2 regions of the Aeribacillus sp. FSL M8-0254 genome follow, and region 1 is predicted to be linked to the other one. Evidence: predicted binding sites of a transcription regulator. Region 1 holds the regulator's gene; the other holds the start of a gene.
What was found. The regulator Rex, encoded in region 1, represses fermentation and respiration genes when NADH is low (regulators of the CRP and FNR family bind a similar motif). The targets are predictions, from matches to a motif close to TTGTGAAATATTTCACAA.
Positions count from the first base shown of each region.

Region 1 (3,419 bases):
CTTGCTAAGTTTCGTTGAATAAAATCTTTCATCCGCGCGATTTCTTCTTGCTGTTTTTCAAATTGTTTTAATTCCCTTTCGTACGCTTCCGCTTTTTGTTTTAAATAAGCGCTGTAATTCCCAACATACTTCGTACAAACTGTTCGTGATATTTCATAAACAGTGTTGACAACGTGATCTAAAAAGTACCGGTCGTGGGAAACAATTAGAACCGCTCCATTATAATGCTGTAAATATTGTTCGAGCCAGTTTAATGTTTCCATGTCAAGATGGTTTGTCGGCTCGTCGAGTATGAGCAGATCCGGTTTTTTCAACAGGAGCTTTCCGAGTGCTAACCGGGTTTTTTGTCCTCCGCTCAAAACCGAAATTTTAGTTGAATAGTCGTAATCAGCAAACCCTAATCCATGCAGCACAGAACGGATATCCGCCTCATATTGATATCCGCCATTTTCTTTATATAAATGTTGGAGTGAATCATATTCCTTCATTAAGCTTTGCAAAGCATGAGAATCTCCAGCTGAGGAGATAGCTGCCATTTTTTGTTCAATATTTCGCAGCTCAGCTTCGATGTTCCGCAACTCTTCAAAAACGGTTAGCATTTCATCCCATATCGACTTAGTTGATTCTAATCCTGTGTTTTGTGCCAGATAGCCGATTGTTAAATCTTTTGGCTTCACAATTTCACCAGAATCAAAGGACATTTCACCGGCAATGATTTTCAATAATGTTGATTTTCCGGCTCCATTGCGGCCTACAACGGCGATTTTATCTCCTGTTTGGATTTCCAGCTTAATATTCGATAAAATAAGGTCAGCACCATAATATTTTGTGATTTTGTTTAACTGCAATAAAATCATCCATAGTTCACCTCAATCTTTGCTAGAATAAGTGTAGCCTATATATTTGACTGCAGGCAACTGACCTGATGAACAAAAGGACAAGAAATTGTAACAATCGTTCAAAAGACACGAATAAAAAAATAGTGTATAGTTTTTATATAAGGAGAGTTTGGAGAAAAAACAAATAAAAAGAAATGTAGACGGAGAAGAAAATCAGGATGGAAGCGTTATCAGTCTGATATTGTTTCATACAGGCGAGCAGCCGCTTGCTAGAAAACATAGTTAAAAACAAAATTAGTCAGGTTGTTTTGGATTGCGAGGGATGAGCATTGAATCAAGATCAATCTAAGATACCGCAAGCAACTGCAAAAAGATTACCTCTATATTATCGGTTTTTGCAAAATTTACATGCCTCGGGAAAACAACGTGTTTCCTCTCAAGAACTGAGTGAAGCAGTCAAAGTAGATTCTGCGACAATTAGAAGGGACTTTTCATATTTCGGAGCGCTGGGCAAAAAAGGTTATGGATATAATGTCAATTATTTGTTATCATTTTTTAGAAAGACGCTTGACCAAGATGAGTTGACCAAAGTTGCCCTCATTGGCGTCGGAAATTTGGGAACAGCTTTTTTAAATTACAATTTTACAAAAAATAACAACACACAAATTGTTATTGCATTTGACATTAATAAACGAAAAGTAGGAATGGAAATTGGTGGAGTTCCAATTTATCATTTGGATCAGCTAGAAAGTGAATTGCCTGATGATGTGCCTGTTGCGATATTAACGGTCCCGGCAACCGCCGCTCAAGGAATAACGGATCGGTTAGTGGAAAAAGGCATAAAAGGCATTTTAAATTTTACGCCGGCTCGCTTAAATGTTCCGGATAAAATTCGGATTCATCATATCGATCTATCTGTTGAACTTCAGGCTCTTGCATATTTTTTAAAACATTATTCGAATGAAGATTGAAGGAGCGATATTAAATGCCAACAATTGGAATTGGAAGCTTGCTGTTGATTGTATTTGCAGCTCTGCTTGTTTTCGGGCCGAAAAAACTTCCTGAGCTTGGAAAAGCTATAGGAGAATCATTAAAGGAGTTTAAAAGTGCCACGAAGGGCTTAGCAGACGATGATGAAGAAAACAAGAAAAATGAATAGCAAGAAGAATGGATGAATAATGATGAGCGAAAAAAAAATGTCCGTGTTGGAGCATATAGCGGAGCTAAGAAAACGGCTGATTATTGTAGTCGTTTTCTTTTTCGTTGCTATGATTACTGGCTTTTTTATAGCGAAGCCAATTATTGTTTTTTTACAGCAAACTGATGAAGCAAAGCAATTCGCCTTAAATGCTTTTCGTCCTGCAGATCCATTAATCGTTTATATGCAGTTTACATTTATTATTGCTTTAATTCTAACTTTCCCTGTTTTATTGTACCAGCTTTGGGCGTTTATCAGCCCAGGACTGTATGAAAAAGAAAGGCGGGTCACATTAAGCTATATACCGTTGTCGGTTGCTTTATTTCTTTTAGGTATAAGCTTCTCTTATTTTATTTTGTTTCCTTTTGTCATCGATTTTATGGGGCGGCTTTCCAATGATTTAAACATTCAACAAATGATAGGAATAAATGAATACTTTCGTTTCCTGCTGCAGTTAACATTGCCTTTCGGACTGTTGTTTCAGCTTCCCGTTGTCATTATGTTTTTAACAAGACTCGGAATCATCAATCCGGCGTTTTTGGTAAAGGTTAGAAAATATGCGTATTTTGTATTGCTTGTTATCGCAGCGATCATTACGCCGCCTGAAATTTTGTCGCATTTAATGGTCACGATTCCGCTATTCATTTTGTATGAAATAAGTATCATTGTTTCAAGATTTGCTTACAAAAAAGCACAGTCTTCTCAAATAAAAGAATCAGATCAAAAGTAAAACCGATGGGCTGTTATAAACATATCCCTGTCAAGTAGACAGTATAGGCTTTTTTCCTACTGTCTACACAAGAGGGATAATATCATTACACCTCATCGGTTATTTTTTGCTTTCCGAATTTTATATGAGAAAGTGAACATGCGGATGGAAACAGCAAAATCAAACGTGGCTAAAATCATTAAAATTATATTTGTAGCTGTCCACATACCATTTTCAGCATGATGAATTGCTAAATATGTAAATAGAACTCCCATGATAAAATAGAAGAGTCCCATGGAAACGGGATGAAAATTCATAATCTTAGCTGCCTCCAATAATGATTTGTATTTGTTCCATTTGCTTCATCATGTTTTCAATCTAATCATGATAAATTGTTTGAATGATGACTACGATTGTATTCATCATTGTATGGGCAAAAATAGGGACTAATATGCGTTTTGTTTTATAATATAAAAAAGCGAACGTAAATCCCATTGCTGTATAACGCAATAAAAGTTCAGGCTCCCCATGCACGATGCCGAACAATAGCGAACTGACAAGCGCGCCGATCCAAAAATTCGTTTTTTGATAAATCACCCCGAAAATAATTTTTCGGAAGATAATTTCTTCAAGAATCGGTCCTATTATTGATGTGACAATAATCAAATAAGGC
Region 1 is NZ_JBBOZY010000001.1:357,081-360,499, forward strand. It holds gene NSQ44_RS01830 (ABC-F family ATP-binding cassette domain-containing protein) at 1-857, opposite strand, end outside; gene NSQ44_RS01835 (redox-sensing transcriptional repressor Rex) at 1,169-1,810, shown strand; gene NSQ44_RS01840 (twin-arginine translocase TatA/TatE family subunit) at 1,825-1,998, shown strand; gene tatC (twin-arginine translocase subunit TatC) at 2,021-2,767, shown strand; gene NSQ44_RS01850 (YdiK family protein) at 2,860-3,063, opposite strand; gene NSQ44_RS01855 (CPBP family intramembrane glutamic endopeptidase) at 3,125-3,419, opposite strand, start outside.

Region 2 (3,419 bases), 3.2 Mb from region 1:
AAACTTCCGTTTTCCAACTACCGGCTATATTGGGACTCTGTTACCATTCACAACATAAAGGAATGGCGAAGATGCTTAAAAAACTTCGCCATTTCCTCTTTTTCACTTGCTGTCCTTTCGATTCGGACTTCACGCAAATTGATTGCATGCACTTCTAAAAAGCCTTTTTCCAACACCAATCTGGGCAAGGCTCTTTTGAAATTTTTGAATTATGCACCAAAAGCCATAAATGCAATAACAACCGCGATAATCGGAATCGCCTCAACCAACGCAACCCCGATAAACATAGTTGTTTGAAGCATACCGCGCGCCTCAGGTTGACGTGCAATACCTTCTACTGTACGAGATACGATAAGTCCGTTACCAATACCAGCACCAAGTGCCGCTAAACCAATTGCAATTGCAGCTGCTAATAAATTCATGAATAAAGTCCTCCTTTATTTGTTTAAAGATAATTTTTTACACAAACATAATGATGAAGTCATTTATTTTTAATGGTCATGGCTAACTTTATGCGCCATATAAACCATTGTCAACATTGTAAAGATAAAAGCTTGGATTGCACCTACAAAAATACTGAATGCCTGCCACGCCATCATCGGAATAATTGCCCCGAGGAAGCCAAATGCTCCGCTAGTTGCCAAGCTGACAAGCAGACCTAGCAAAATTTCCCCAGCATAGATGTTACCGTAAAGACGAAGACCAAGCGTCAACGTGTTTGCAAACTCTTCAATAATTTTAAGCGGGAACAAAAACGGCAGTGGCTTGAAAAAGTCGCTTCCATAGGCGGAAAAGCCCTTTAATTTAATCCCGTAATAATGCGATAAACCGACGACTAAAATGGCCAGTGTCAGCGTTATAGTAGGATCAGCCGTAGGCGATTTCCACCAAAGTTCATGGTCAACAACGATAGCGAATGGTAGACCAAGCATGTTGGAAACAAAAATGTACATGATGAGCGTCATTCCTAATGTAAGGAATCGGCCGCCTGTCTGCCAGTCCATCGTGCTGTTAATAATGTTTTTCACAAAATCCATGACCCATTCCAAAAAGTTTTGCATGCCCGTTGGCTTCATTGCCAAAGAGCGGGTCGACAATACGGCGATGATAAATACAATTGCGCTAGATACAAGAATCATTAAAATATTGGACAAATTAAATTCAAGCCCTAATAATTTTACTATCGGCGCTTCGTGACCCAACAAAATTCACCTCTCTTCCCAAGCTTGTCCGCAAATGTATAGAATAGAATCTATCATAATGACAATATAGATTGTCATTAAACCAATAACCACGCTAATTAAATGGAAATGTTCAGGGAATTTAAGTGCGATTAATACCGCCAATCCTGCGGCTGCCATCCTTGAAACCGTTCCAAGCGAACGTGCTGTACGACCTTCTTCAATTGCTTGCTGTATTTGCTTTGATTTACGCACTAGTATCCATAAATTATAGAGGCTAAAGCTTGTACCAAGGGCAAGACCGAGGAAAATATCTTGATAAGGAGTAAACCCCCACGCTAACACATAGATGGCAAGCAAAAACAGCAAATATTTTTTGCTGCGCACAAACAATTTTTCTATACGATCCATAGTTACCGTTCATTCTCCTGAAAAAAATGTTGGACTAATCTCAGCATCGCAATTATTCCCGCAGCCAGTCCAATTAGAAGACCGATGATCAAAAAAACGGGTTCTGTATGCAAATGTCGATCAAGCCATCTTCCTGCAAAAATCCCAACGAGCACTGACCCTGCCAAATAGGAAAGAATGGCGGTCATTAAAGCGTATGCTCGGAGCGGATGGTGCTCTTTTTGCCGCATTGGGTATGTCCTCACAATATAAAATTACCTTATATTTCATTATGTTAAAAGGCTGTTGAAAACCTTATCATCCCACCCCGTTTAGCATACAATAGGCACCAATCAATGTCAATCTGTTTCACGTCAAAAGTTGAGCTATTTGTTAATAATATCACAATTTGTTCACAAATATTTTTGGTGTTTCTATTGACTTTTTAATATTTTTTTATCTAAAATGATTGTCGTTTCATAGCTGCTTTCTTCCCCGTCTTTTTTTGCAAAAATAAGCGCTTTGTAAACGCCGTTTGGAATGTCCTTAAATTGCCCGGAAATGTCTCTTTTCAACAAACCTCCCGGAATATTTCTTTGCCAGTCTAAAAAGCCTTTGAATGTTAAAGTGTCCGGATCATACAGGGCAATCCCGAATTCATCCGCCCCTTGCGGCAAATAAAGCTCATAATGGTACATATTCCCTTGATCGGCAAGCCCAAATTCAAATCCCATGATTTTTGGATAATTCGGTTCGCCAACAACGAATAAATATGGAAGGCGGATTGTCTGGCTGCCGGCTGTTACAACAAGAGTCCCGTCATACAATCCTTCCCTCAATGATTTTGGTGCAACATCAATCGAGACGGATACTTCTCTTTTCCCGTTAGCAGGAACCTTTACGGAAATAGGGAGCTGCCATTGAACCCCTTTTTGATAATGCGGTTTAGAAAAAACAAACGTTTTTTCTTGATCGGAGAGATTTTCAAGAGTTAACGTGATCTCTTTCTTTTTCCTGCCGATATTTTTGTGAAATTGACCGAATGATAGAGATGCCGGATAAATGAGAGCTCTTGTCTGAACAGCCGATAAAATATCGATTCTTCCCGCCCCCTGCTCAAACACCTTGTACAGCCTTCCATTTTGATCATAAAGCGGTTTAGCAGTATTCATCATAGCTGCTTTTATTTGTTCCGGCGACCAATCTGGATGCTTTTGTTTGATCAATGCCGCTGCACCTGCTATATGCGGAGCAGCCATGCTTGTTCCTTGAAGAGCCATATACCCTTTAGGTATTGTGCTGTCAATTGCTACACCAGGTGCGACAAGATCGGGCTTCACTTCCCATGTGACTGTTACCGGCCCTTTTGATGAAAAGGGTGCGAGGCGATCTTGTTCTATCTGAATGGTTGTTTTGACGAACGATTTTTCATTCAATTGTTTCAGCAGCCATTCGCCATCTTCCTTTGAGATGGAGACAACAGGAAAGTCCAATTTTTCTTCTAAATTGCCGGTAAATCTCCCTTTCATGTTATTGTAAATAATCAACGCTTGGGCTCCGGCTGATTTTGCATTTTTCACTTTTTCGGCAAACGTGATCTCCCCGCGCTTCACCAAGGCTATTTTTCCTTTAACAGAAGGTTTAAAGTCTTTTTTCTCCCCTAAGCCTGCATATTCTATCCGTCCTCTAATTGTTGTCCAAGGGGCAGAATTGAACAAAGAGTCAGCTGGTATTTTCTTTTGAAATCCTGAAAGGGTTAAATACTTTACGTCAAGCGGCGGTGTCGATGCGCCGACGGAAATTGCTTTGCTTGCAGTGCCAGGCGAACCGACGGTCCAAATGTTAGGT
Region 2 is NZ_JBBOZY010000001.1:3,584,576-3,587,994, forward strand. It holds gene atpE (F0F1 ATP synthase subunit C) at 210-422, opposite strand; gene atpB (F0F1 ATP synthase subunit A) at 492-1,202, opposite strand; gene NSQ44_RS17325 (ATP synthase subunit I) at 1,209-1,592, opposite strand; gene NSQ44_RS17330 (AtpZ/AtpI family protein) at 1,595-1,822, opposite strand; gene NSQ44_RS17335 (S8 family serine peptidase) at 2,006-3,419, opposite strand, start outside.
Region 2: the regulator Rex is predicted to act here: its motif matches at 1,962-1,979, upstream of NSQ44_RS17330 (AtpZ/AtpI family protein).